Kordia antarctica: one gene and its partner. The protein of the gene in region 1 interacts with the protein of each later gene in a pairwise test. Links are inferred from orthologs where the notes say so. Each region holds a gene or a part of one and is shown on either strand. Other genes may lie near its edges.

The links.
Region 2: the proteins of accC (region 1) and ribD interact in binary tests that used the Escherichia coli proteins (3 or more experiments, as listed by UniProt). The link is inferred for Kordia antarctica from one-to-one orthologs.

Annotation. Positions count from the first base shown.
Region 1 is NZ_CP019288.1:3,451,925-3,467,565, reverse strand. The notes cover bases 11,223-14,220. They hold accC (acetyl-CoA carboxylase biotin carboxylase subunit), read left to right. Parts: upstream 11,223-12,045; coding sequence 12,046-13,395; downstream 13,396-14,220. Other genes in these bases: IMCC3317_RS14340 (NAD(P)/FAD-dependent oxidoreductase), read left to right, coding at 13,629-14,220; accB (acetyl-CoA carboxylase biotin carboxyl carrier protein), read left to right, coding at 11,469-11,954; IMCC3317_RS14355 (beta-ketoacyl-ACP synthase III), read left to right, coding at 11,223-11,445. Outside these bases: IMCC3317_RS14395 (FG-GAP-like repeat-containing protein), read left to right, coding at 1-1,137; IMCC3317_RS14390 (TolC family protein), read right to left, coding at 1,464-2,783; IMCC3317_RS14385 (efflux RND transporter permease subunit), read right to left, coding at 2,773-6,063; IMCC3317_RS14380 (efflux RND transporter periplasmic adaptor subunit), read right to left, coding at 6,067-7,233; IMCC3317_RS14375 (riboflavin synthase), read right to left, coding at 7,748-8,344; 4-hydroxythreonine-4-phosphate dehydrogenase PdxA, read left to right, coding at 8,402-9,448; IMCC3317_RS14365 (YceD family protein), read left to right, coding at 9,523-10,062; rpmF (50S ribosomal protein L32), read left to right, coding at 10,071-10,271; more of IMCC3317_RS14355, read left to right, coding at 10,447-11,222; more of IMCC3317_RS14340, read left to right, coding at 14,221-14,741; IMCC3317_RS14335 (3-oxoacyl-ACP synthase), read left to right, coding at 14,738-15,187; IMCC3317_RS14330 (ATP-binding protein), read right to left, coding at 15,322-15,641. UniProt on the Escherichia coli protein: This protein is a component of the acetyl coenzyme A carboxylase complex; first, biotin carboxylase catalyzes the carboxylation of the carrier protein and then the transcarboxylase transfers the carboxyl group to form malonyl-CoA.
Region 2 is NZ_CP019288.1:96,119-111,605, reverse strand. What follows is about bases 7,811-10,654. They hold ribD (bifunctional diaminohydroxyphosphoribosylaminopyrimidine deaminase/5-amino-6-(5-phosphoribosylamino)uracil reductase RibD), read left to right. Parts: upstream 7,811-8,643; coding sequence 8,644-9,666; downstream 9,667-10,654. Other genes in these bases: IMCC3317_RS00480 (EamA family transporter), read left to right, coding at 10,270-10,654; IMCC3317_RS00485 (HAD-IA family hydrolase), read left to right, coding at 9,659-10,273; IMCC3317_RS00495 (hypothetical protein), read left to right, coding at 8,159-8,620; IMCC3317_RS00500 (pentapeptide repeat-containing protein), read right to left, coding at 7,811-7,985. Also shown: IMCC3317_RS00545 (hypothetical protein), read left to right, coding at 1-1; IMCC3317_RS00540 (copper homeostasis protein CutC), read left to right, coding at 246-971; IMCC3317_RS00535 (beta-mannosidase), read left to right, coding at 968-3,529; IMCC3317_RS00530 (hypothetical protein), read left to right, coding at 3,526-4,023; IMCC3317_RS00525 (hypothetical protein), read left to right, coding at 4,077-4,601; IMCC3317_RS00520 (hypothetical protein), read left to right, coding at 4,651-5,163; IMCC3317_RS00515 (LOG family protein), read right to left, coding at 5,171-5,749; prmC (peptide chain release factor N(5)-glutamine methyltransferase), read right to left, coding at 5,898-6,782; IMCC3317_RS00505 (GNAT family N-acetyltransferase), read right to left, coding at 6,934-7,410; more of IMCC3317_RS00500, read right to left, coding at 7,410-7,810; more of IMCC3317_RS00480, read left to right, coding at 10,655-11,139; IMCC3317_RS00475 (IMPACT family protein), read left to right, coding at 11,427-12,041; IMCC3317_RS00470 (hypothetical protein), read right to left, coding at 12,340-12,879; IMCC3317_RS00465 (DUF3108 domain-containing protein), read left to right, coding at 13,008-13,796; IMCC3317_RS00460 (hypothetical protein), read left to right, coding at 13,822-14,160; IMCC3317_RS00455 (M28 family peptidase), read left to right, coding at 14,289-15,487. UniProt on the Escherichia coli protein: Converts 2,5-diamino-6-(ribosylamino)-4(3h)-pyrimidinone 5'-phosphate into 5-amino-6-(ribosylamino)-2,4(1h,3h)-pyrimidinedione 5'-phosphate.

The DNA of each region.
Region 1 (15,641 bases):
AATGATGGAAGTGGAAACCTAGTATTTAACCAAGGTGGACTTGGAGATATTGCTGGTGGAGGAAACTATGGTTCTGTTTGGATTGATTATGATAATGATAGAGATATGGACATGTTTATTGCTAAATGTCGTGGAGGATCTTCTACGATTAATATCAATGAAATGCATGAAAATGACGGAACTGGAACTTTTACAGAAGTAGCTTCTACCATAGGTTTAGCTGACCCAGTACAAACGTGGTCTTCCGCTTGGGGAGATTTTGATAACGACGGCGATATGGACGTTTTTGTAGGTGCAAGTTCTACTTCAAACGGAACACACAAACTGATGCGAAATAACGGAAACAGTACATTTACCGATGTAACTGCCGCTTCTGGAATATTGCCAAACTTAACCAATACAGGAATCGAAAATGCAACGTACGATTTTGACAACGACGGAAACTTAGATGTTGCTTCTAACGGAAGTATTCTATTCGGAAATGGCGACATGACATTTTCAGTATATGACGGGGTTTTATCTGGAAATAATGGTTCTTTTGGAGATATGAATAATGACGGATTTATTGATGCACTTTCAGGAACTACATTATACACAAACGATACAAATACTAATAATTGGATAAAAATTACCACGACTGGAGTTGGAAGTAATATTAACGGAATTGGCGCTAGAGTGGAAGTTCATACAGCTTCCGGAGTTCAAATTCGTGATGTACGTAGTGGAGAAGGATTCCGTTTTATGAGTACATTAAATACACATTTCGGAATCGGAACAGATACTGCGATTACAAATATTATTATTTACTGGCCATCTGGTGCTATTGATAATGTGCTGAATCCTACAATTAATACGCATCATGTAATTACTGAAGGACAAGCATTAGGTATTGAAGATGAAGCGTTGTTGGAAAGCATTACAATTCATCCAAATCCTGTTGGAAAAGTGATGAATATCAACAGTCCGATCAACTTAGTTGGAAAAATTGCAACGATCTTTAACATTGAAGGAAAACGTATGATGAACTTAAAATTGACAGAACATTCCATTGATGTTTCAAACTTACGTCAAGGAAACTATATTCTACGTTTAGAATCTGATGGAAAAGTATACACGCAGAAATTCATCAAACGATAAAAAGATACAAGATCACTGCGCTTTTAGAATCAAGAACAAAAACGTGTCGCTAGCTATTTTATAATTAGAATAATATACAAAACTCCAATGCTTTTAAAGTATTGGAGTTTTCTTTTTCAAAGAAAAAGACTTCTTAGACTTGCTTGGATTATTGGAATTTTAGACTTTTTCTAGCATTGAACGCTAGCGCGAGTTTCACAACTCGTGCCGATAAACAAGCTAAATACAATTCGTTAATTAAAAGAAACAGATTACTTCGTCATGCTTCCCGTAATGACGTTTTAAAGCCAGTCCAAGGAGTCTAAAAGCGGTCTAATATCTAGTTTCTAAAACTTCACATTCAACAAATCGCCGCTCAATTGTAAAATAACCAATTCCGCAAGTTTTGCGTTGTATTTTGCTTGGTTTCTGCTGAGTTCCGCATTTAATAAATTCAATTGTGCTTGACGAAATTCGATAGAGTTTACTTGTCCTATTTTGAATTTTTCCTTGGTACGATCAAAATTGTTTTGTGACGTTTTAATATTTCTTTCTTGCAATTCGTAAATCAAGATTTTATTCTGATAATCGTCCCAAGCATTGTTAAAATTACGTTCAATATCAATCAGAATTTGCTCTTTTTGCAATTGTTGATTTTCTAGTGTAATTTTTGCATTTTTTACACTAATTAACGTGCTTCCGCCATCGAACAAATTCCAACTTAAATTAATTCCGCCAGATAATCCTGTGTTGGTAGAAACTGCCACAAACGAAGCTGCATTGTTGTTATTTTTGTTCCAACCGTACGTTCCTGTCAAACCAACTGTTGGCAAATATTGAGATCGGTTCGATTTTACATCTAACGAGCTAATATTAATATTTTTTTCTACTTGTAAGAGCGAAACATTCGTTGCTTTCGTTTTTGTCCACAACGCTTCTTTATCAAGCTCAAACGCAAAGTTAATAGTTGTATCAACATTAAAATCTAGCGTAAGCTTATTTCCAAGAATTACGTTTAAATCACGCTTGGTATTTCTCAATTGTTGTTCCGTATTAACAATTGTAATACTATCATTATTGATATCTACTTGCGCATTTAAAACTTCCAATTTTGTATTCTGACCATATTCAAATTGATATTCTGATCTTGTCAATCGATCTTTAGAAATTTCAAACGTTTCCATAATCGCTGACGTATTTTCTGAAAGTTGCGCTACCGAATAATATACTGAAAATAGTTGCAATACTGTATTTTCAATAGTTTCACGTGCTTCCAATTCCGATAATTGATATTGCTCTTTTAAACGTTTGTAATTGTACTTTCGACCTAAACCATCAAAAAGTGTATAGTTTAAATTTAAAGAAGCATTGTAACGTGAACTTTCTGCAGAATTTAACGTCGTTGTTGTTCCATTTGAAAATTCGGCTTCCGTATTATCCAAATTATACGTTGCGCCAGCATTTCCCGTTAAGGTTGGCAAATAACCTGAGTTAAAAATACTCGTATTATTTTCGGCAACTTTTACCGTATTATTAGCAATTTTAATTCCATAATTGTGTTCCAACGTCAACTGAATAGCTTCTTCTGGCGTTAAAACTTGTTCTTGCGCATTTGCGTAGATTCCGAAGAAAAGGAAGATCCAGGTAAGATATATGTTATTGTTCATCCGTCTTATGTTCGTTTTCGTTTTGTTCATCAAATGTGTGTACTTCTTCGTCTTTTATTGCTGCAAAATCTTCTTTTTCTTCCGAAAGATGTTCTCCTTCGCGCTGTTCTTTAATTGCGCGTTCTACTTCTTCTTTCGTCACATCTTTTCCTGTGAGCAACCATTTTCCATTTTTCTTAATACTGTTACTGAACGATAAGAATAATGGCAAAACGAGTAATGTTAAAATTGTTGCATAACCAATTCCGAACGAGATAGAAATTGCCATTGGTTTTAAAAATTGCGCTTGTCTACTTTTTTCTAATAATAATGGCGCTAAACCCGCAATTGTTGTTAATGACGTTAAGAAAATTGCTCTAAATCGTGATTTTCCAGCTTCGCTTAAAGCCAAATCGAATTTCATGCCTTCTTTTAAATTCGTGTTGAATTTTCCAATGAGCACCAAACCATCGTTCACCATAATTCCGATTAACGCGATGATTCCTAAAAGTGATAAAATATTTACAGAAAAATCTAATAACCAATGTCCCCAAGCAACAGCCGTTAAGCTAAAAGGTACTAAAAGTATCAATAATATTGGCTGACTGTAACTTCGGAACGTGAACGCAATTGTAATATAAATTAAGATTAATATTGGAATTCCCGCATCCCATAATGAACCTAATAATTTATCTTTCTCTCTATTTTGTCCTTCAAAAGCAGCAGTAATTGTTGGGTATTTTGATTGCAAATCTGGAATTGTGTTGTTTTTAAGATCATCTAAAATATCTGTCGAACTTGCGCTTGGATTTTTTAAATCTGCCGAAATACGAATTTCACGTTGTCCTTCTAAATGATTAATAGCAACTTCTCCACGTTCAATAGTGTACGAAGCAATATCTTTCAACGTTACGCGTTCGCCGCTTGGCGTTACAATTCGCATGTCATCCAAATCATTGATAGAAGCTCTATTGCTCCGATCGTATCGAACCCAAACTCTAATTTCATCTTGTCCACGCTGAAAACGTTGCGCTTGTGTACCAAAAAATCCTGAACGTACTTGCGACATTACCGTACGCAAGTCTAAACCAAGTAAATAAGCACTTTCTTTGAGTTTTAAACGAATTTCTTTAATTCCTGCCGGATCTGTGTCTTCCACATCTTTTAAAAGCGGATTATCGCTTAAAACCTGTTTCAATGCTTCTTTTGCCGCTTTCAGTTCCGTGATATTATTTCCTAGTAATGCTACAGAAACTGGGCTTCCGCCGAAGTTTCCACCTGAACCGAAAATTAAACGTTCTGTTCCAATCACTGGACCGACTAATTCTCTCAATCGGTTGGCAACTAAAGAAGATTTAACGGCATCTGGACGTTCTTGCCCTGGCAACAAATTAATAACCAATCGTGCGCTAGAACTACTATTTAAGGTCAAAATTGTGTTTTCAAACAATTCTTTATCAGTTCCTTTTAAATATTTTTCTGTAAATTCTTTATTAACGATAAATGATTTTTCTTCAATCATCGAAATGATAGAATCTGTAATCTGTACGTTGGTTCCGTTTGGCATGTCTAATTCAATAGAAACACGATCACTCGCAATAGATGGAAATAACGTAACACCAATTGTGCCTCCCATTGTAGCACCAACAGTTAGAATTAATAACGCAATAAAAACACCTAACGAGAATATTTTAAATCGCAATACAAATCCTAAAATTGGTGTATATAATTTGTCTCGCAAATAGCTCATAAAATTATCTCCAAACTCATTAACAACACGCATTTTTGAGAAGAATTGCTTCAATTTCGAAGGATTTTCGTCTACTTTTTGTTTTCTCAATGCTTTGGAATGTGCCAAATGCGCAGGCAAAATGATTAAAGCTTCCACCAATGAAACAAGCAAAGTCAAGATTACGACAACGGAGACTTCACTGAAAAATTCGCCAATTCTACTATCTAAAAATAAAAATAGTGAAAACGCTAATAACGTTGTAATAATCGCGGAAACTACTGGCGGAATTACTTCCATAGTTCCATCAATTGCTGCTTGAACGGGCGTTTTTCCTTTTTCATAATGTTGATAAATATTTTCTGCAATGACAATTCCATCATCCACCAAAATACCAATCACGATGATCATTCCGAAAAGTGATAATACATTGATAGTGACATCAAATTGACCTGCAAAAATGAACATTCCCAAGAATGAAATTGGCAATCCAAACGCTACCCAAAATGCCAAACGTACGTTTAGAAATATGGATAGAAAGATTAATACTAGCGCAATTCCTGATAAAGCATTCCAAAATAAAAGTGTTGTACGTTGGTTTAGCGTAATCGATAAATCGCGCACAACATCCAAACGCACATTTTCGTACTTGTGATTATAATCTTCAATGTATTCTTTTACTTTATCTGCCGAAGTGATTAAATCTTCATTATTTGTACTTGTGATAGAAATGTTAACCGATAAATTTTGATTGAAATACGTAGCATTTGGCGTTTCAGAAAAACGATCGCGTACAATGGCAATATCTTTTAACCGAACAGTTTTCCCATCTGGCGTAGCACGAATGACAAGATTTGACAATTCATCACCATAATACGAACGATTATTGGCACGAATTAAATATTCTTCAGCGTCTGTTTTTATATTTCCACCAGTCACCAAAATATTTGACGAACTCACGGCTGCGGCAACTTCTGCAAACGTCAAATTATAAGCTAATAAATTGGCTTCGTTGACAGCAATTTCAATTTCTTCCGCAGGATATCCAGAAATGGCAACTTGCGAAATTCCGTCAATGGCGCGCAAATCATTTTCAACTTGGCGACCAATTTGTTTTAAAGTTGTTAACGGAACATTTTTTCCGCTTAGCGCGAATGAAATCGTTTCTCTAACAGCTTCTTGTTTGGCAACAACCAACGGTTCCATTCCTGTTGGAAACGACGGAACACGATCAACAGCATTTTTGACTTCTAGTAACATGAAGTCAATATTTTCTCCTTTTTCAATCTCAACGGTAATCGTTCCGCTGTTTTCACGCGAAGTTGATGTCACACGATCTACACCTTTTAAGCCTTTGAGATTATCTTCTATTTGAAGCACAATTCCTTCTTCAATCTCTTGTGGAGACGCGCCAGGATATGCAATATTTACATTGATAATTTTAGAATCTACCAATGGAAAAAAGGAAGATTTTAACGACCACGCGCCTAAAATACCAAACGCAAAAAATGCAATGATAAATACATTTACCGCAACGTGATACCTAATGAAATAGGCAATTAGTTTTCTCATAACCTATTGTTTAGCTTTTTTAGTATCGTCATTGGTAGTCGTTGTTTCGTCTTTTTCTGAAGCAACTTTAAATGGTTTTACAGCCATTCCAGCGTATGCTCCAGGAACAGGATTGGAAAGTATAATTGTTCCGTTTGGCACATTTTTCAGCACAACTTTCGTATCTGAAAAATAGACAGGTTTTACGTCAATAACGTCTAAAATGCTATCTTTTACAACATAAATTTGCTCGCTTTCTAACAATAAATTTCTATTAATTTGAATAGCGTCTGTTTCTTCTTTTGCATTTAAGTTGGCTTCTAAATACATTCCTTCTTTCAACTTCTCATTTTTAACTTCTATAAAAGCCGTAATCGTTTGTGTAGTTGGATCAATACTTCCGTTGACACGGGAAACGACTCCGGAATAATTTTCGGTATTTTCAAGATTGTTCAAGGCAACTTTTTCGCCCACTTTTAATAAACTTGCGTAGGTTTTGCTTAAAGCAACTTCCATTTCGTAAACAGAATCATCAATGAACTCTCCTAATTTTTGTCCACTTCTAACCAATGAACCTTCTGTGAGCAATACTTGTGTTAAAATTCCAGAGAATGGTGCTCGGATGGTATATTTTGCCAATCGTTGCTCTTGGTTTTTTACGGTATAATAGTTTGATACAATTCCGCGACCTGTAATAAAGTATTTTTCCTTGTCGGAAGTCAACTCAGGTAAGGTTGGCGTTGTTTTGTTTAAATCGAAATTATTCAGATAGGTTTGCCATTTTTGAAATACTTCTGGAAAATCGAGTCGCAAATCGGGCATAATGGCTGCAATAGCGTTGTACAAATTACTTTTAGCTGATTGTACGCCTGCGTAATATTCGGCAGCATCAATACGAATGAGTGTTTCTCCTTGACGGTATTTTTGTCCTGGCTTGAATAATTTTCCGCTAGTTTTAAAAATTCCTTGTACCTCAGCGTATAATTCCACACGCCGTTTTGCCACAAGGCTTCCATTTGCAGGAATTACAATTGGTATTGTTGTATTCTGAACAGTATCAGTATACACCGTTTTTACTACTTTTTCAGGAACAGGTCTTGGCTTATTTTTGTTTGCAATCATATTTTTTGCAGATAAAAAAGCTCCTACGATAATGAGGACTCCAAGAACCGAAAGTATAATTTTTCGCATTTGGCGGGATTATTTTAGATGGTTAGACTGCAAATTTATCCATTAGTTTACTTTTAAACTCTTAAAAAAAGCTTAATATCGTATGAAATGTAACTTGATTAGAATTATTTAAGGCACAATTATTGTAAAACAGTTATTAATTATTTTGTATTTGTTGCATTTTAACTACTTTTCAAGTAGCTATTTTTAAAAATTATGCGAAATAACCTTAGTGAAAATACGTGTTTGACGTTGTTTTTAGTCATTTCATAGATAATTTAGCAATGATATAACGTAAAACATTTTTTTGAACCCTATAATTTTATACTTTTACACCGTAATGGCAAAAGTGAACCAAAAGACCCTGGTGTGCTTTGTTATAATCGCTTTAGCTTTTTTGACATTAACACACGCCCAAATCGTACCACCGCCACCTGGACCGCCGCCTCCACCGGGATTCCCGATAGATGCTGGACTTATAGGTGTTTTAGTTGCTGGACTTTTGTATGGTATAAGGAAAAAAATGAATAAGTAACTACTTCAATCGCCCCTGAAGTCTTGCTACATATTTTCCTATAACATCAAATTCTAGATTTATAAGCGACCCAACTTTCAAATATTGAAAAGTGGTGTGGCCATACGTGTATGGAATAATAGCAACTGAAAATGTATTGTTTCCCGAGTTTACGACAGTAAGACTTGTACCGTTTATCGTAACTGAACCTTTTTCAATAGTAATGTTGCTTAAAGATTCGTCATACTCAAATGTATAATACCAACTTCCATCACTTTCTTTAATAGAAATACATGTTCCAACCTGATCTACATGTCCTTGCACAATATGTCCGTCTAAACGATCGCCCAATTTCATAGCGCGTTCCAAATTAATACGATCATTTACTTGCCAAGTTCTCACATTTGTTTTTTCTAAAGTTTCTTGAATTGCTGTAACGACATACGTCTTCTCATCCAAATTTCTATCGACAACAGTCAAGCAAACACCATTGTGTGCAACGCTTTGATCAATTTTTAATTCCTCCGTTAAACTACTCCGAACTGTGATGTGGAGGTTTTCTTTTTCGCTCTCTAGATGTGTAATCACACCTAATTCTTCAATAATCCCTGTAAACATCTATTTATTTGGTTAAATTTGCATGTAAAATTAGAAATAAAAAGTTTTAATACCTAAATGAAGAAAGAGGAAAAAATAAAAGTAGGGATTTCGGTTGGTGATTTGAATGGTATAGGAACAGAAGTAATTCTGAAGACATTTGAAGATAGCAGGATGCTAGAATTGTGTACGCCTGTTATTTTTGGATCTACTAAAATTTTATCATTTCAGAAGAAGCAATTCAACATACAAACAAATTTTCATGGAATTCCAAGTGCCGACAAAGCGCTAGATGGCAAAGTAAATGTGGTAAACATTTGGAAAGATTCTATGGATATTGAATACGGAAAATCAACGGAACAAGCTGGAAAGTTTGCCATTGAATCGTTTGTAGAAGCAACCAACGCACTGAAAGAAGGAACCATTGATATTTTGGTGACAGCGCCAATTAACAAACATAATGTACAATCGGAAGATTTTAAGTTTCCAGGACATACAGATTATTTAGGACAAGTTTTAGAAGGCGATAGTTTGATGTTAATGGTAAATGATTCTTTAAGAGTTGGATTGTTAACAGATCATGTTGCTGTAAAAGATGTTTCGGCAGCGATTACGCCAGAACTCATTCAGAAAAAAGTAGACATTATCTATAATACTTTGAAACAAGATTTCGGAATTAGCAAACCGAAAATTGCTGTTTTAGGCATTAATCCACATGTTGGAGATAATGGTGTTATTGGTGTGGAAGATGATGAAATATTAAAACCAACACTGGAAAAGATTAAAAATTCAGGAAAATTAGTTTTTGGTCCGTATGCGGCAGATAGTTTTTTTGCATCAAGCAATTACAAAAACTTTGACGCCATTTTAGCAGCATATCACGATCAAGGATTAATTCCGTTTAAAACGTTATCTTTTGGACAAGGCGTGAATTTCACGGCAGGACTTAATAGAGTACGTACATCACCAGATCATGGAACTGCGTATGAAATTGCTGGGAAAAACCAGGCAGATCATAACTCTTTCAAAGAAGCAGTATTCACTGGAATACAGATTTTTAGGACTAGAGAAACCTATAAAGTAATTGCAAAAAACCCATTAAAAAAGCAGCTTCCCAAGATATAAACAAAAAAATGTTAACAACTTAACGTACATTAAGAAAAATTTATATCTTTGCACGCTCGAAACTGATGTTTAAGATGATGGAACTAAAGGACTTTAATATTCCTTTTACGGGATTAAAAGAAGGAAAGCACCAATTCGAATATCAAATTGATAATTCGTTCTTTAAACTTTTTGACTTTGATGAATTCAATGAAACTGCTATAAAAGCTACGTTAGAATTTCACAAAAAAGCAACCATGCTTGAATTAACCTTCAATGCAATAGGAACTGTAAATGTAAATTGTGATTTGACGAATGAGCCTTATGAGCAGCCAATTGAAAGCAATTTGGACTTGATTGTGCAATTCGGAAACGAATACAATGATGAAAATGAAGAAATTCTCATCGTTACACACGGAGAGTACGAAATCAATGTTGCACAATACATATATGAAATGATTGTGTTAGCAATGCCTTCAAAAAGAATACATCCTGGTATTGAAGATGGAACATTAGAGTCTGAAATATTAGAAAAATTAGAAGAATTACAACCTGGTACAGGAAAAAAAGAAACTGAAGAGGAAACAGATCCTCGTTGGAATACATTAAAAAAACTATTAACGGATAATAAATAACATACAAAATGGCACATCCAAAGAGAAAAATCTCCAAAACAAGAAGAGATAAGAGAAGAACACATTACAAAGCGACAGTTCCTCAAATCGCTACGTGCTCAACTACTGGTGAAGCACACTTATATCACAGAGCTCATTGGCACGAAGGAAAGCTATACTACAGAGGAAAAGTATTAATTGACAATACAACTGAAGAAAACTTAGCATAATATTTAATGTTTAGTCATAAAAGCTCTCACTTTCGTGAGAGTTTTTTATTTGTTCAATTTTTTGTTAAAAATGTAAAAACGATATATTTTGCCGAGATTATCACAGAATTTTAGTAATTTCGTTTAGTTTCTAATGAATTTTTGTTAAAAAAACAAAAAAAACCAACGTTAAGGTATGACCAAAATCACAGCAGCAATAACAGCTGTAGGAGCCTATATTCCTGAATACGTATTAACCAACAAGATCCTTGAAACAATGGTTGATACTAATGATGAGTGGATCACGACTCGAACAGGTATCAAAGAACGCAGAATTCTTAAAAAAGAAGGAGCTGGAACTTCATATTTAGCTATCAAAGCTGCGAAAAACTTACTCGCAAAGAAAAACTTAGATCCAAAAGAAATAGACCTCGTAATTGTTGCCACGGCAACACCTGATATGCCTGTAGCATCTACAGCAGTGTATACCGCAACTAAAATTGGTGCAACCAATGCATTTGCATTTGACTTGCAAGCAGCGTGTTCTAGTTTCTTATACGGAATGTCTACGGCAGCAAGTTATATACAATCTGGACGTTACAAAAAAGTGCTATTAATTGGTGCTGATAAAATGTCGTCAATTGTTGATTACACAGACAGATCAACGTGTATCATATTTGGTGATGGCGCAGGTGCTATATTATTTGAACCAAATGAAGAAGGATTAGGATTGCAAGACGAATACCTTAGAAGTGATGGTAATGGTCGCGACTTCTTAAAAATTGACGCAGGCGGATCTATCTTACCTGCTTCTGAAGAAACCGTAAAAAACAAACAACATACCGTAATTCAAGACGGGAAAACAGTCTTCAAATTTGCAGTATCTAAAATGGCAGATATAAGTGCAAAAATTATGGAAGATAATAACCTGACAAACGAAGATGTGCAATGGTTGGTGCCTCACCAAGCCAATAAACGCATCATTGACGCCACCGCAAGGCGTATGGGTGTAGATGAAAGTAAAGTAATGGTAAACATTCAACGTTACGGAAATACAACTTCTGGGACATTGCCACTTTGTTTACATGACTATGAAAAACAACTCAAAAAAGGAGATAACCTTATCTTTGCTGCTTTTGGTGGCGGATTCACATGGGGAGCTATCTATCTTAAATGGGCATATAATTCAAACTAAAACGACTAAAACCTATATCAATCATGGATTTAAAAGAAATTCAGAACTTAATCAAATTCGTTGCTAAATCTGGCGCAAGTGAAGTAAAACTTGAAATGGAAGATGTAAAAATCACCATTAAAACTGGAGATGCAAAAGGCGAAACGACAACTTTAGTACAGCAAATTCCTATGGGCGGAATGCCGCAACAACACACTGCCGTAGCTCCAATAGCACAAGCAGCAGTTCCAACAGCAGCGGAAGCGCAAGTAGCTGACGAAAACGCTAAATTTATTATTATAAAATCGCCAATCATTGGTACTTTTTACAGAAAACCCGCTCCAGACAAACCTTTATTTGTTGAAATTGGAAGCACTATTTCCGAAGGAGATGTACTTTGTGTGATTGAAGCAATGAAACTTTTCAATGAAATTGAATCAGAAGTTTCAGGAAAAATAGTGAAAGTCTTAGTAGACGACTCTTCACCAGTAGAATTTGATCAACCATTATTCTTGGTAGATCCATCATAAGAAATTTTAAATAACACTTGAAGCAAAAGAAGAAATTCTGAGCGATTCAAAAAGTTATTGATTTTAATTTCAAAATTTAAAATTTCAAGAGATGTTCAAAAAAATATTAGTTGCAAACAGAGGTGAAATAGCACTTAGAGTTATTAGAACCTGCAAAGAAATGGGTATCAAAACAGTTGCTGTATATTCTACAGCAGACATTGATAGCTTACACGTACGATTTGCTGATGAAGCAGTTTGTATAGGACCCGCGCCAAGTAGCGAGTCATACCTAAAAATGGCAAATATCATTGCTGCTGCAGAAATTACAAATGCAGACGCCATACATCCAGGATACGGATTCTTATCTGAAAACGCCAAATTCTCAAAAATCTGTGAAGAGCATAACATCAAATTTATTGGCGCTTCTGCTGATATGATTGATAAAATGGGAGACAAAGCTTCTGCAAAATCTACCATGAAAGCTGCAGGCGTTCCTTGTGTTCCAGGAAGTGAAGGAATCATTGAAGATTTTGAAGAATGTGAAAAACTAGCCGTAGAAACAGGATATCCTGTAATGCTAAAAGCAACTGCTGGTGGTGGTGGAAAAGGAATGCGCGCCGTTTGGAAACCAGAAGACTTAAGAGACGCTTGGGATGATGCTCGACAAGAATCAAAAGCCGCTTTTGGGAATAATGACATGTACATGGAAAAACTCATTGAAGAGCCAAGACATATTGAAATTCAAATAGTTGGAGATTCTTCAGGAAAAGCATGTCACTTATCTGAGCGCGACTGCTCTATACAACGTCGTCACCAAAAACTAACCGAAGAAGTTCCTTCTCCATTCATGACTGATAAGCTTAGAAAAGCTATGGGAGATGCTGCGGTAAAAGCTGCGGAATTCATTAAATATGAAGGTGCTGGAACGGTCGAATTTTTGGTAGATAAACACAGAAACTTCTACTTCATGGAAATGAATACGCGTATCCAAGTAGAACATCCAATTACGGAACAAGTAATTGATTTCGATTTAATTCGTGAGCAAATCTTAGTTGCGGCTGGTGTGCCAATCTCAGGAAAAAATTATACGCCTAAATTACACTCTATCGAATGTAGAATTAATGCGGAAGATCCATACAATAACTTTAGACCTTCTCCAGGAAGAATTACAGTATTACACGCGCCAGGCGGACACGGAATTCGTTTAGATACGCATGTATATGCTGGGTATTCAATTCCACCAAACTACGATTCTATGATTGCAAAGTTGATTACAACAGCGCAAACACGTGAAGAAGCTATCAATAAGATGAAACGCGCGTTAGATGAGTTTGTAATTGAAGGAATAAAAACTACAATTCCTTTCCACAGACAATTAATGGATCATCCAGATTATGTCGCCGGAAACTACACAACGAAATTTATGGAAGATTTCGTAATGAAAGAAGAAGAAGAATAAATTATATAGAAAAAAGCTCCTAAGATTAGGAGCTTTTTTTATGCTTTATTGTAACGCTGTTACGAACGATAGTGAAGTTCTTGTGCTGAGCTGTGCCGAAGTAATCTAGTAATCAAATTACTTGTTGAAAAAAACAGATTGCCACAAATTTTTTCAAAATTCTCGCAATAACTACTATTTATATATCTTTATACTTTATCTAAATTGAAACATAAAATTAACTGAAAAAACCAATGAATCTTAGCTATTGGGAATATAAAACGTGGTTATCAAATGTTGATTTCACTATTGTTGGAAGCGGCATTGTTGGACTCAATTGTGCGTTGCAACTTCGAAATCAATATCCAACTGCAAAAATTATTGTGCTCGAAAAAGGAATTCTGCCGCAAGGCGCAAGCACAAAAAATGCTGGATTTGCTTGTTTTGGAAGTCTCTCAGAGATTTTAGACGATTTACACACACATTCTAAGCAAGAAGTTTTAGAACTCGTTAAAAGACGTTGTAATGGTTTAGCGTTGCTTCGCTCAACTTTAGGCGATTCCAACATCGATTTTCAACAATTAGGCGGTTATGAATTGTTTACACAAGAAGATTCAGATTTGTACGAATCATGTTTGGCGGAAAAGGAAATCATCAATCAGTTATTGAAGCCAATTTTTAAAGGAAATGTATTTAGTGAAGTTGACAATAAATTTCAATTTCAACAGATTCAATCAACGTATATTTTTAATCAGTTTGAAGGACAAATTGATACAGGGAAAATGATGAATTCGCTTTTGCAGAAAGTCTTATCAGAGAATATTTTAATCTTAAATTCGGTTACGGTAGAAGATTTCACGGAAAGTGGAAATTCGGTTCACATAAAAACCAATCATTTTGAGTTGAATACCAAAAAACTCTTAATTGCAACCAACGGATTTGCTTCCCAATTATTAGACGAAAAAGTAAAACCTGCACGCGCACAAGTATTAATTACCAAGCCAATTCCTGATTTACACATAAAAGGAACTTTTCATTTGGATAAAGGCTATTATTATTTTAGGAATATTGACGATCGTATTCTATTCGGCGGCGGACGAAATTTGGATTTTAAAGGTGAAGAAACTACTGAATTTAATCAAACTGAGATCATTCAGCGGAAGCTGGAAAATTTATTAAAAACGACTATTTTACCAAATATACCTTTTGAAGTAGAACATCGCTGGAGCGGAATTATGGGCGTTGGAACACAGAAAAAAGCCATTGTAAAACCACTTTCTAATCATGTATTTTGTGGCGTTCGCTTAGGCGGAATGGGCATTGCAATTGGTAGTTTGGTTGGAAAAGAATTAGCACAATTGACATGAATTTGAAAGAAACCTTATATAATTTATGCCTGAAAATTGTCAACGAACGACACGCAAATATTGAAGCAAACTTCGCAAGCATTCAAGAAGCGATGTTGTCTGAAACCAAAAGTTCGGCTGGCGATAAGCATGAAACTGGACGCGCTATGTTGCAAATAGAACGTGAAAAGTTAGGCAATCAGTTGGCGGAAATTCAGAAAGTAAAAGAAATTCTCTTTAAGGTAAATCCGAAATTAGTTGCCGAACAAGGTTGTTTGGGTAGTATTGTGTACACTTCGCAAGCCAATTATTTTATTTCGGTAAGTGTTGGCGAAATTTCTGCAAACAATGAAAATTTCTACGCAATTGCTTCCAATACGCCCATTGGGAAATTATTATTAGGCAAAAAAGTTGGTGAAAAGGTTTCGTTTAGAGATCAGAGTTTTGTTGTTGAGGCGGTTTTGTGATGTGAGTGTATTTTGTGTGGTAATTTTGTTTTTACGTCTATTCTTGTCAAACGTTTAGTCACATAGTTTTTCCTTGTTAATAGCTATAAACACTTGTTTTCATATCTTATAGTCACATAACAATCACAGAAGATTTAAGCCCAATACGGTACATATTTAGAATGTTTTTTGGATTTATTTTCTGGGTCATAATCTTTTATTTGACCCGATTTAATAGCTTCTGATATTATTCTTGAAGCCATAGAATAATTTTTTTCTTCAATTCCAAATCTTTCTCTTAGTGAATGATTAGTCATATGCTCTCCCGACACATATTTTAAGCAAGAGTGAAGGTAACAAGCTCTAACTTTATCTTCTTTATCCATTTGCCTTAATGTTTTATGAGAATAAATAATTACACGAGTATAATTATCTCCTTCTATAAATTTAGGAGCTGGTAATTGAAAATATTCAC
Region 2 (15,487 bases), 3.4 Mb from region 1 along the record:
AACTGCCTATAACACCAGTAACCGCTACAAAATCAATATATAGAAAGCCCTTAAAAGGGCTTTTATAAGTTTTCAACAGTTATGATTTTGAACAATTTCCGTAACTTAAAATGTTTCCAAGAAATTCTGAGTTGCTTTAATTTCTAACCATATAAGCAATTAATAATGAATAAATAATATCTTTGAAATCAGTTATAAGAAAACTGACAACTCAAAACCCATAACCCACAACTGATAACAAAACCATGCTCCTAGAAATCTGTGCCAACTCCTACGAATCTGCAATGAATGCCCAAAAAGCGGGCGCGCAACGTATTGAATTATGTTCGGAACTTGCTATTGGCGGAATTACACCTTCGTACGGATTGCTCAAAAAAGTAACGTCAGACATAAAAATTCCTGTGCATGTATTGATTCGCCCGAGAAGTGGCGATTTTACGTATTCGAAAAGTGAATTTGAGATTATGAAGGCTAATATTTTATTGTGTAAAGAACTCGGTTGCGCCGGAATTGTTTCAGGTGTGTTGTTGCAAGATCAAACGATTGATGCTGTTCGAACGAAAGAATTGATTGAACTCGCAAAACCAATGAATTTCACGTTTCATCGTGCATTTGATTGGACACCAGATCCGATAGAAGCAATTTTGGAATTAGCTGTTTTAGGCGTGAATCGTGTGTTGACTTCTGGGCAAGCTTCAAGCGCCGATAAAGGAATTTTACTATTACAAGAATTACAAAAAGTCGCAGAAAATGAATTGATAATTATGCCTGGCGGCGGAATCAATCCGAGTAATGTCTATCTATTTAAGGAAAGTGGTTTTGAAGAAATTCACGCGTCGGCAACGAGCATTCGTCAATCTATAAATAATCCTAAGATTAGTTTGAATAGTGGGAATTTGTTCAACGAAACGCGCATAGCAACTTCCAACAAAGAAAAAATAAAGCAACTTTTAGAACGTATTAATTTATGAATAAATTTTTCACATTTCTACTTATTCTGTCAATTGTTAGCTGCGTAAAAGATAAGAGCAAACAAGTTTCTGAAATTCATCAAAATTGGAAGTTTAAACAACAAACCGATACAGTTTGGAATTCGGCAACAGTTCCTGGAAATGTGTTTTCAGATTTGTTGCATCACGAGAAAATAAAAAATCCATTTGTTGGTACAAACGAACTGAATGTGCAATGGGTTTCTGGACAAGATTGGAACTACCAAACAACATTCGAGCTTGACTCAAAAACATTAAATAAATCAAATATTGAACTTACGTTTGAAGGTTTGGACACCTACGCCACTATTTACCTCAATAATTCGGTATTGGGAAAAACCGATAATGCGTTTCGTACTTGGAATTATGACATTAAAAAGTTAGCAAAAGCACAGAATAAACTACGCATAGTATTTAATAAAACAAGTACTCATGAAGAAAAAGAAGCTTCAAAACTAGCCTATGCATTGCCTGAAAGTCCACGCGTATTTACCAGAAAAGCACAATTTCAGTACGGTTGGGATTGGGGACCGAAATTAAATACTACCGGAATTTGGAAACCTGTAACGTTAAAAGCTTGGGACGATGTTCTGTTAGAAGATATTTATATTAAACAAGATAGTTTGGTGAATGATGTTGCGTATTTGACTTTTGAGTATACAATTACGGCTGACACAGAGAAAGAAATTAAATTTGAAATTGATACTAATGATAGGTACTTTATGCGGAAAATGTTCATTCCAAAAAAAGGTACGCATACCTACAAATTATCAACTACAATCGAAAGACCAGAACTTTGGTGGACACATAATTTAGGAACACCATATTTATATACATTTGATTTTACTTTGAAACAAGGAGAAACAGTAAAAGCAACACGTACTGTAAAAAAAGGGATTCGAACTATTGAATTAGTCACGGAAAAAGATGCCAAAGGCGAAACCTTTTATTTTAAGCTAAACGGCGTTCCTGTGTTTATGAAAGGCTCAAATTACATTCCGCAACACAGTTTTCAGGAGAAAGTGACAGATGCGCATTATGAAAAAATCCTAAACGATGTTGTGGACGCAAATATGAATATGCTCCGAGTTTGGGGCGGCGGAATTTATGAAAATGATATTTTTTATGAATTGTGTGATGAAAAAGGAATTTTAATTTGGCAAGATTTTATGTTCGCTTGCGCGATGTATCCTGGCGATGAATCATTTTTAGAAAACGTACAGCAAGAAGCAATCGATCAAGTGACGCGCTTGCGAAAATATGCTTCTATTGCACTTTGGTGTGGAAATAATGAAAACTCCGAAGGTTGGAAACGTTGGGGCTGGAAAGATGATAAAACCGAAACGCAAAAGGAAGATATTTGGAAAGGTTATTTGAAAGTTTTTGATAGTATATTGCCAAAAACTATTGCAAAACTGAATCCTGAGGTTTCCTATTGGGAAAGTTCGCCAAAGTACGGACGCGGAAATCCGAAGTATGAATTTGAAGGCGATGCGCACGATTGGTGGGTTTGGCATGACGCGTATCCGTTTGAACATTTTGAGGAAAAAGTACCGCGATTTATGAGCGAATTTGGGTTTCAGTCATTTCCATCATATGAAACGATTCGTTATTTCACTGAACAAGATAGTATTGATTTGAATCATGATAGTTATGTGACACATCAAAAACATGCAAGAGGTTTTCAGCTGATTCGTGAATATATGGAACGTGATTTTAAAGTTCCTGAAAATGGCGACGATTATGTCTACGTAAGTCAGTTATTGCAAGCCCGCGGAATTACCAAGGGAATGGAAGCGCAAAGACGCGCAATGCCGTATTGTATGGGAAGTTTGTATTGGCAATTGAACGATTGTTGGCCAGTCGTTTCATGGTCGAGCATCGATTTCATGGGAAACTGGAAAGCGTTGCATTACAAAGCGAAAGAATCGTTTAAAGATATGTTGGTTTCTTCTGTAATTGAAAATGATACGCTAAAAACGTATATCGTTTCTGATAAATTAAAAGTACAAGAAGGCGAATTGAAACTTACTTTTTTAGATTTTAATGGAAACATACTTCATAAAATCAATCAAACAGTAACCATAAAAGCAAATACGAGTCAGTTAATGGTACAATTGCCAATTACTGATTTAAAATTCAATCATAAACAAACCGTGCTAAAAGCTGTTTTGGACTATGCTAAAGTATCTAAATATTCAAGTTCAGACACAAGATTCGATTCAAGTACAATTCCTTATAAAGCTACTTCCCTGTTCTATTTGGTAAAACCGAAAGATTTAGCATTGCCTGCGCATGAGATTGATACATTTATTACAGCGCGACCACAAGGATTTGCGATTGATGTAACTTCAAAAACATTGCAAAAAAATGTGTTTCTTCACACGAAAGTGAACGGACATTTTTCAGATAATTTCTTCGATCTTTTGCCAAATGAAACAAAAACGATTATATTTCACACAGAAGCCGAGAATATTGATGATTTGGCGATAAAAACATTAAATAGTATTCATACAAATAGTGAAAAGAATCCTTCATGAAAAAAACAATTTACATCCCTTTATTAATTTGTATTTCTCTTGTGTATAACGCTTGTAATTCTAACGCTTCCGCAGATGAACCAATTGGAAAACACACCTTTGAGTTACTCCAAAAACTAGACACAATTTCGAGTGCCGATTTTGGTAATTATTTTATATCGCTAGAAGAATTACGCGAGTTTGTAAAAGATACTACGATTGAAGAAAATTTCAGAAATGCAATGACTAAAATGTCCAAAGAAAAGTATAAAAAAGGATTGTTGCAATCGTATGAAATGTTGAAAGAATCTGGCGAAAGACAACAAATCAATTGGGCAAACATTACGTATGAAGAGTATGCTTTTCAGTTAAGACTTGATAATGGCGTTACATTTAATGATGGTTATTTATTGTTTACTCATAACGCAAAAAAATACATGGCAAAGGTAGTTTCGTTTGAATATGAAGAGAAACAACGCTTGTTTATTTTGTCAAATTTTGAACTTGCACAATAATAATTTGCTTAAATTTTATATCTTTAAAAAACACTAACAATCAATCATACCAAATGAAAAAAATAACGATCCTTTTTGTCTTATGTAGTTTCACGACACTTTTTTTGGCGTGTGGAAGTTCATCTACTATAAAAGAACCTGATGCTATTGGAAAATATGCTTTTAAAATATTGAAAGATATTCAAACCACATCCAAGCAAGAGTTTCTAACTAAATTATTGACTATTGAAACACTTCGCGAAGCTGTTAAAAAAGAAGAAAATGGGTTTAGCGAAAGAGCAAAAAATGAAATTACGAGAATGACCAAAGAAGATTATAATTCTAGAATAGAGCGCGATTATAATCAACTAAAAAAGCAAGCTATTAAGTATAACATCGTTTGGAATAAAATTAAATACATTGATTATACGTTTAAAATCAAAGAAAAAAATGGTGATAAAAGTACAGATGGTACATTGTATTTTAGTCATAATTCGCAAACATATGTTGTGTCTGTTTCTACCGTTAATATTGGAGAAGGATATTCTATTATAGAATTGGAACGACTGAAAAAAAATACTGGAGAACGCAATTACTAAGCTGTATTCTAAATTTTACATCTTTTAAAACAATAAAAATTAAACACTAATGAAAAAAACATACTACATCTTCATCTTAGTAATTACGTCTACACTTTTCATTGCTTGCCAAAATGCTAAAGGCGTTGAAAAAGTAGAAGATATGGGGAAATACGCTTTTGATATTCTAAAAAAGTTCGATAAAACATCCAACGAAGATTATCTTAAAACCATATTTACGATTGAAGAAATTAAAGAATTTGGAAAAAATAATGCAGAAAAAATTGGTGAAAAAGCTACAAAACAAATTGCCAGTTTAACCGCTGAAGATTATAATGGAAGAATGGAAGGCGATTTGACGAAAATCAAAAAAGAAGCAGAAAAATATGGTATTGTTTGGAACGCTATTGAATATTCAGATTACACATATGAAACCAAAGAAGAAGATAATATGAATGGCACACAAGGTAAAATAGTATTCAAACACAATGATACGACGTATACTGTAAACGTTTCTGCCTTACTCATAGATGATATATATACAATTATTAGACTGAATAGATTGAGAAAAAGTGCCGACTAAAAATTGATTATTCTTTAGCTGTAATCCATTTTGGAACTGCGTTCGGAACAAAATTCCGCATGCGTTCTAGTAATTTAGAAATGTCAGTTTCTATAATTAGCATATCGAAATTTTTCTCTTTGAGCAATCCTTTTTGAATCATTTTTTTCATCATGGCAATGAGTTCATCGTAATAACCATTGCTATTCAAAATTGCCACAGGATGCGGAATTTGTGCCAATTGTAGCGCAGTAATTACTTCAAAAAGTTCTTCCAACGTACCAAATCCGCCAGGAAGAGCGATGAAACCTTCAGACAAGTCAATCATTTTCATTTTGCGTTCTACCATTGTTTTTGTGGTGTACATTTCATCAACACTATCATGCACGATTTCTTTACGCTTCAAAAATTCAGGAATCACGCCAATAACTTTTCCACCATTTTCCAACACTGCATTTGCCACAGTTCCCATAATTCCAATCTTCGATCCGCCGTAAATCATTGTAATTTTTTGTTCGGCTAATGCTGTTCCTAATTTTTGCGCATCAATCACAATTTTTGGATCATTTCCTAAACTACTTCCACAATAGACTGCGATACTTTTCATTGGTTGTTGGTTTGTTTGTTTGTTCGTCTTTTTGTTTATTCGTTTACACTGAGCGGAGTCGAAGTGTTTTTCACTTTCACTTTCACTTTTCATTTTCAACTTTCATTTCGACTTCGCTCAATGCGGCGCACTTTTCATTTTCAACTTTTCACTTTTCTCTTTTAACACATTTCATCATTCGGTCTACGCCAAAAATATCTTTGCGTAATTCGATGTTTTTAAATTCTTTCTTCTTCAAGAGATCGAACATTTCTTTGCCTAAATACTGATTGATTTCAAAATATAAACTTCCGTTTGATTGTAAGTGCGCTTTCGCGAGATGAGCTATTTTGTCGTAAAAAATTAGCGGATCATGATCGTCAACGAACAACGCTGAATCTGGTTCAAAATCTAATACATTTTTATGCATGGCTTCTTTCTCCAGATTTCGTACATATGGCGGATTTGACACAATAATATCAAAACGTATATTTTCTTCTTCAAACAAATTCAAATCGTCTAAAACCAACACATCTGCTTGCACAAATTGAATCTGAACTTCATTAGTTATAGCATTTTCATTCGCAACTTCCAATGCTTTTTCAGAAATATCAATTGCAGAAATTACAGCATTTGGAATATTTTTTTTCAATGCAATCGGAATGCAACCGCTTCCAGTTCCAATATCTAAAATTCGATAGGTTTTGGTTGGTGAGTTTGCAGTTTTGATATCGTCAAGAATCCATTGTACCAATTCTTCGGTTTCTGGTCGTGGAATTAATGTGTGTTCATTCACGGTAAATTCCAATCCAAAAAAATGTGCTTTGCCAAGAATATGCTGAATTGGTTTTTGGAGTTTTAATTCGCTCAAAGCGGAAAATAAAGGAGTTTCCTGTTCTTTTGTAATTACAATTTCAGGATCTAACGCTAATGCAAAACGTTCCAATCCAAAATACGCTTCTGTCAACATGAAAAAGAAGCTGTTCACTTCGTCTTTCCCGTAGATTTCGTCTAATTCCTTGTGGAATATTTCTTGTATATCTTTTAGTTTCAAGGCTTGTGAATTTCTTTAAGTTGCTTTGCTCCTTATTAGTTTTTTTTTGTGGATTTGTTTGTTTGTTCTAAACTTGTAAACTCAAATTTAGGTTTTGGGCAAAAAGTCACAAATACCTAATGCCTAATGCCTAATGCCTAATGCCTAAAAATTACAATTCCTTCAACATCCAAACATCACACGAATAATGACCTGTATTTCCCAATGGTTTGTCTAAATGTTTAAATCCGAACGATTCATAAATATGAATTGCCGCTTTAAATTGTGGTGCCGATTCTAAATAACATTGATCATAGCCAAAATTTTTCGCTGCTTCCAAACATTTGGTAAATAATAATTTCCCGTATCCATTTCCTCTCGTTTTGGTTAAAAAGTACATTTTTTGCAATTCACATACATTGTCTTTGGTATCGCGTAATTGCTTGATTCCTGCGCCGCCAACAACTTCTCCATCAACTTCGATTACAAAATACACTTCGCGTTCGCCTTGATATGCTTCAAACATTGCGTCCGTTTCTGGATCTTCATATGCAGTTCCAACTTTTGGAATGTCATATTCAGGAAATGCCGCTCTGATAAAAATTGCTATTTCCTTATTGTCTTTTTGTTGTATCTCTCTAATAATCATTAAGATGTAATTTTAATATCGTATTTATACAATAAACCGTGAATTTCTGAACGTGAAAACTTCGCTTTTTTGATTTGATTTACTGTTGGATCAATGTTATAATTATACGCGGAACTAAAATCTGCCTTTCCCAAATTCGTATTTTCAAAAATAGCGGCTGTCAAATCGCAATCATCAAAAACGGAATTTTCTAAATTAGTTCCTGTAAAATCTGCTTCACGCAAATTAGAGGTTCTAAAAGTCGTTTGCTTTATTTTTAATTCGGCAAACGAAGCCAATTCCAACCTACAATCTTGAAAAGTTACCGAAAATAGAAAATCAGTACATTTGCTAAAATCAACACCTAACAACTTACAATTCAAAAAATCGACTTCATTAAACGAGGCATTTTTCACTTTCGCATTTGTCATATCGCACGTATCAAACGTACATTCTAAAAACGAGATTGCGTCCATATAAACACCTTCAAATTTACAATCGACAAACGTACAATTGTCGTATTCTCCTTTCGGGAAAGTTTGTTGTGTGTAATCGATCTTTTCAAAAACTTGATCTTGCTGAAATTCTTGACTCATTTTTGTATGCGCTTCAAATAGAAATTATGTAGTTTTGCGATGCCGTGAAGATAGTAAATTTGGTTGTTTGTTGCTAGTTGTTAGTTGCTGGTTCGAGATTATAAATTACGAAGCGCCATTTCGATACATTTTCATTGCATGAAAACACTCAAACTGACGAAAATTAAAAATACATGAAAAAACTCATCATTATTCCAATACTATTGCTCATCGTGAGTTGTAAAGTAAAAGAAAAACCGCTCTTTGTAAAGGTTGACAATATTGTTATTGTAGATGCAACTTTGGAAACTATTGAGTTGACAGCAGATGCGTATTTTATAAATCAAAATGATGTCAGCGGAAGCTTGGAAAGTAAAGGAATTGAAGTATTTGTAAATGATATTTCAGTCGCAAATGTGACTTCTGAATCTTTTGAAGTTCCTGCGCGAAAAGAATTTTCAATTCCCCTAAAAGTGATTATTCCAACAAAAGAAGTCTATGAAAATAATAAAAATGGACTTTTGGATGGAATTCTAAATAGTATTGTCAATAAAAAAATGAAAGTTCAATATAAAGGAACGATTACGTATAGTACGTTTGGTTTTTCGTATGATTATATTGTTGATAAAACCCAAGATGTAAATATAAAATTTTAGTGCAAAACTCACACGAAACATACATGAAACGCTGTTTGCAGTTGGCTGCAAATGGTTTGCAAACCGCGATGCCAAATCCTTCGGTTGGCGCTGTGATTGTGTATAATGATGTGATAATTGGCGAAGGTTACACAAGTGCATTTGGCGGAAATCATGCAGAAGTAAATGCGATTCATTCGGTAAAAGACAAATCGTTATTAAAAGATGCTACAATTTATGTTTCACTCGAACCATGTAGTCATTTTGGAAAAACGCCGCCGTGTAGCGAATTCATCATCAAACATAAAATTCCAAAAGTTGTCATTGGAACGATTGATCCGTTTGCAAAAGTAGCTGGAAAAGGCATCGCTAGGCTTCAGGATTCCGGTTGTCAAGTAACTTTAGGCGTTTTGGAAGCGGAATGTAAAGTTTCAAACAAACGATTTTTCACGTTTCATCAGCACAAACGTCCGTATATAATTTTGAAATGGGCAGAAACGCAAGATGGTTTTATTGATAAAATTCGACATGAAAATGATCCGATTCAACCAAATTGGATTACGAACAAATTTTCCCGTCAATTAGTTCATAAATGGCGAAGTGAAGAAGCGGCAATTTTAGTTGGAACGAATACTGCAATTACGGACAATCCGAAATTAAATACACGCGATTGGCATGGAAAAAATCCTGTGCGAATTGTGTTGGATAAATCATTGCGAATTCCAGAAAGTTATGCTTTGTTCGATCAAACTATAAAAACAATTGCATTGACGGAACAACTAAAAGAAAATTCAGAAAATATCATTTTTGAAACTATCGATTTCTCAAAAAATATAGCCGAACAAATTTGTGAAGTTTTATACAAACACGAATTACAATCGGTTATAATTGAAGGTGGAAAACAAACCTTGCAAACGTTTATTGATAGTAATCTTTGGGATGAAGCACGAATTTTTAAAGGAAATGTTCAATTTCAGCAAGGAATTGAAGCACCAAAACTAGAAGGAAATCTTCAATCAGAACAAACTATTTTAGATAATTCATTATATATTTTTACGAATGATTAAGAATCTTATTTTCGATTTTGGCGATATTTTTATCAACTTAGATAAACCTGCGACTGCGCGCGAATTGGAAAAACTTGGCATTACTGATTTTACGCCAGAAATGGTAGAAAAGAATCAAGCATACGAGAAAGGTTTGATGAACACAGAAGATTTTGTCGATTTTTATTACACAAAATTTCCAAACACAACCAAAGAAGGTTTAATCGAAGCTTGGAACGCTATTTTATTAGATTTTCCGACACATCGGTTGGAGTTTATTAAACAATTAGCCAAAGACAAAAAGTATCATTTGTTGTTATTGAGTAATACGAATGATTTGCATATTTCGTGGATTCAGCAAAATTGGGGAATGGAATTATATACTGAATTTGTAGCCTGTTTTGAGCAGTTTTACCTTTCTCACGAAATGAATTTAAGAAAACCTGACGCAACTATTTATGAATTTGTAGTGCGTGAAAACGATTTAAAACCTTCCGAAACTTTATTTATTGACGACACAAAAGAAAATACAGATTCCGCCGAAAACTTGGGAATTCACGTTTGGAACTTAATTCCAGGCGAAGAAGATGTTATAGATTTGTTCACGCTTAAAAAATCGTTATTTTGATTTACCTCATCCTAAGTATTTTAATTTCGAGTTCGATATTTGTCATTTTTAAACTCTTTGACAAATACCAAATTAATACCTTTCAAGCAATTGTTATCAACTATTTTGTAGCATTTTCATGCGGATTTTTCTTTTATGGAAATGGCGCAACAATTTCTGAAATCTCGCAAAAACCCTGGATTGTTGGCGCAGTAATTTTAGGATTTCTGTTTATTGCTATTTTCATCGTAATGGCGCGCACAGCACAACAAAATGGACTTTCCGTAGCTTCCGTTTCCGGAAAAATGTCAGTTGTAATTCCTGTCGTTTTTGCTGTGATTGTCTATAAAGAACAGTTGAGTATCTTGAAAATTATTGGAATCATTTTAGCATTAGTTGCTGTTTATTTAACAACTGTTAAAAAAGGTGGCGGTTCGTTTGATCGAAAGAAATTACTGTTCCCTGCGTTGCTTTTTGTAGGTTCGGGAATTATTGATACTACTATTAAACATATTGAAAAAACGTCTGTTGTTGACGGCGAAACGCCTATTTTCTCAGCAGCAATTTTTTCGTGTGCGGCAGTTATAGGAATTGTTATAATAACGCTTCGACGCGATTTTAAGATTACTGGCAAAACAATCCTTGGCGGAATTGCCCTCGGAATTCCGAACTTCTACTCTATCATTTTTCTGTTAAAAGCATTGCGACCAGATCAATTGGGCGATAGTTCTACGGTTTTTCCGATTAATAATGTTGCGATTGTAATGTTATCCACTATTTTTGGAATACTTTTTTTTAAAGAGAAGTTAATCTTGAAAAACTGGATCGGAATTGGAATTGCGATTTTAAGTATTGTGCTGATTGCGATTTCGGCACAACAGTTATAATTTTATCTAAGTTCACAATATAAATTGAAGCACTCATTTCTTTTCTGCAGTGTAGTAATTATTTTTCGTTAAAAATTTTTGAAGCCTTGGAGAAAATTTAGAAAAATAATTGCGATTTTAGCTTTTTCAGCTAAAAACACCTCTGGAAAAGTGCCCTTTCTTTTGTTTCTTTTCTTTGGGCGAACAAAGAAAAAGAAAATAAAAAAATGATGAGTCAGTAATTTAAACAAACTACTCTTGGACTCTGGAAATTTTATCAGTAACGAATTCATTAAAATTATAAATACTTGGAGACAAAAGACACCTACAAAACCATTGATATTCCTTCAGAAGAAGTACTTTTCAAAGACAGAAATAGTAAATTCTTTGGCTATGCGTTTCCTGTTTTCAATGAAGATGATGTAAAAGAACAGTTGGAAGCATTGAAAAAGAGTCATCATTCTGCACGGCATTTTTGTTATGCGTGGCAATTTGGTAAAACTGAACCGTTTCGCTTTCGCGCGAATGACGATGGCGAACCTTCCAATAGTGCAGGAATGCCGATTTACGGACAAATTCAGTCGTTTGATGTTACCGATATTCTAATTGTAGTTGTCCGCTATTTTGGTGGAACAAAGCTTGGCGTTGGCGGATTGATTAATGCGTATCGTACAGGCGCACAATTGGCATTAGAAGCTTCTGAAATTCTAGAAAAAACTATTAATATTGATTATTTACTCGTTTTCGATTATAAAAACATGAATAAAGTCATGCGCGTAGTGAAAGAGCGAAATTTGAATATTATTACACAAAAACTAGAACTCGATTGTCGTATTACGATTTCCGTACGTCAAAAAGATGCGCAACAGATTTTTGAATTGTTTGAGAATTTGTATGAGATTGAGGTTAAAGAGTTGGATTGAATTGACGATTCTTAATCAAAACAATCCAAGACTTCAACATCTTTTGTTAATTATCTAAGTAGATTTATCACAGTATCACCAGTAGAACCTCCACAAATTTGGAACAGGTCTACTTTAGCTATTTCTTTGCAAAATTCTTCTTTTTTGAAATTTTCAATAGTTTTCATTTTAAATAATTTAATGGTTATAGTTTCTAAATATACATTTTTTGAAGGCTCCAGCGATTTTTAACGAAAAATACATCCTATTCTGTGGAAAAAGAATCCAGAACGTGTTATTTTTATTGAGCTTAAATTGATTAATATGAACGTTTGAGTTCTTGCAAATTTTTGTTAGATGTAATTAATCCGTTGATGAGATAATTTCTTAAATCATCTAAATCATCATGCGGAACGTACTTTGCCCATTTGGTTTCTGTGGTAATGACTTTTATTTGCCGCAATACTTTCCGAGTTGCTTCTGCGGTACGCAACATATAATTAGACGTATAACTTGGTTCTTCTTTATGAAAATACTGGTATTTGTTGGCAAATTCACTTTTCTTAATGAAATATAACTTTTCGACTTCATTGTCCTTGTAAAAACTTGTCCATTTGGCAAAACCGACTTTCGAATCAATTCGAGAATTCGAATCATCCGATTGTAATCGCCACTTACAAGTAGCGGCTCTTCCCCAATGTGAAGAAATCCTATATACGCCATCATTGGTATAAAAATACTGACTACCAGATTGGCTTACATATTGCGGCTTTTTGTCCTTTATGATTTCAGGATCAACCGTTTTGAATACACAATATGTATTTTTAAAGAAATTTTGTGAAGTATATTTTAATTTCATTAGTACCTTGCAACCGTTTATTTTTGTCAAAGCTACAAAATGTAACGCGATGTTTATATAGATAAAAAAAGGTTTGGCACAATAAGTGATTTAACCTGCGTTATTACTAAAGAATAAAGAACAAAAGAATGAAGAACATAAAAAAGATTGCATGTCTGTTTTTGGTAACTTGTATGTTTCAAGTTGTTGCAACTGCACAAGAAAGCTTGGCTTTTAAAAGTGGTGAAAAACTAACATTTACAGCATCTTACGAAATGTCTGGTTTTATGACACAGCTTGCTCAAGTAAGCATGGAGACATCGGAAGTGAAAACATCTAACAATACATTATTACATTTTAAATGTCGCGCAAATACGTTTACAAAATTTGACGCTTTCTTTAAAATTCGTGATGTATATGAATCTTATGTAAGCAAATATTCATTGCTTCCTTTATTATACAAAAGAGACATTCAAGAAGGTGGTTATAAAAAGAAAATGAAATATGTGTACAATCAGAAATCGAAAACTGTAAAAAGTACACAAACCAAACGTAGAGGAAATGGTACCGATTGGGTTCAAGATAAAAATTTTAGCATTAGCAATGATGCAATGGACGTAATTTCGACCTTATATAATTTGAGAAATTTGCCTATTGATAACGCTAAAGTTGGTGACACAAAGACATTTAAAGTTTTGTTTGACCGAGAAGAAACGTCAATTACTATTAAATATGTTGGAAAAGAAACGGTAAATGCTGGAAATTTAGGTCGAAAAGAATGTTATAAACTTCAAGTTTTGACTTCTGGCGATTTCTTAAAATCTGGAACACTTTGGCTTACCGCAGATGCAAACAAAGTGCCTGTACAAGCAAGATTTACAATTCCTATTGGAAGCGGAACGTTACAGTTAACAAACGCTTCTGGCTTGGCTAATTAATCATTAAAACCAAAAAATTAACATCATGAGAATATTATGTATTATCCTCGGGAGCATTGCTGCCGTATTAGGTTTTCTACTTTCATTTTTCTTAGATAATTTCGCATATATTCCTGTTGTTCTAGGATTTGCTTTTGGAATTGCAGCATTGATTATTTCTAAAAGAAATGGATTACGTGAAAGCGTTCCTAAGTTGATTATCGCATTGTCATTTCTGGCGGCAGCCATTACAACAATGAATTTATTTAGAGAAAATAAAGTTGCGGAAGACGTAAAGCAAACCACAGAAGAAAAGAAACAACAAGAAAAAGAAGATATTAAGGAAATTGAGAATGAACTCGAAGACCTTGAAGGAGTAGAATAAATTATAGAAAAGTTCATCAAAAACAGAACTGATGGATTTTTTTTATGCCTAATAGTGAGCATTTTCACGTTTTTTAAGAACTATAATAAGCGTATTTTAATATATTTGAAAATCTTAAAAATTACTATATGAAAAAATTAGTATCCTTAGCGCTATTAGTAGCAATTGGATGTGGTACAAACCAAAAAACTGCGGATAAAAAAGTGGTTCGGAATTTGGATCCAGTTCCTTACGGGAATACCATTACAGAAGCTGAACTGAAAACGCATCTATACATCTATGCATCTGATGAGTTTGAAGGTAGAAATACTGGAGAAGCTGGACAGAAGAAAGCTGTAGCTTATTTAAGAGACGAATACAAGAATTTAAACATTCCTGCAGCGCAAAAAGATGGAAATTATTTCCAAAATGTACCGCTACAAAAAGGAAGTAGTCTAAATTCTGAGTTAACTATCAATGGAAAAGCATATACTTTTGAAGATCATTTTTTAGCGCTTAGCGCGAATACAAACGGTACGACTAACTTTTCCGAAATTGTATATGTAGGATATGGAATTGACGACGAAAAGTATTCTGATTATAAAGGACAAGATGTTGCTGGTAAAATGATTTTAATAAAATTAGGAGAGCCAACACAAAAAGATGAAACATACGTAATATCTGGAACTAAAGATGCGAGCAAATGGTCTGCAAACATTAGACAAGAAATGGCTTCAAAAATTGCGACTGCTAAAGAAAATAACGCAAAAGGTGTTTTATTTTATGTAGATGAATATTACCCACGTTTTAAAATGCGGTTCAATTATGTGAAAAACAGTAGTAGAATTTCTTTAAAAGGAGAAGAAGATTCTTTTTATAGTTACTTTGTGAATGATGAATTAGCGACAGATATATATCCAACAATTGCAACAGATGAAAACGCTACAACGGTTAAGGTAAATGCAACATTGGTAAATAATAATGAGTCAAATGATCTCAACTCAGAAAATGTAGTTGCTATTATAAAAGGTTCGGATACGCCAGAAGAATACATTGTAATTTCGGCGCATTTAGATCATGAAGGTGTAAAAAATGGTGAAATTTATAATGGAGCCGATGATGACGGTTCTGGAACTGTGGCGATTCTTGAAATTGCAGAAGCATTCAGAAAAGCACAAAAAGAAGGAAATGGTCCAAAACGTTCTGTTGTATTTTTGCATGTAACTGGAGAAGAAAAAGGATTATTAGGTTCGAAGTATTACACAGATAACCCAATTTTTCCATTAGAAGATACAGTCGTTGATTTAAATATTGACATGATTGGACGTATTGATCCTAAACGTACGGA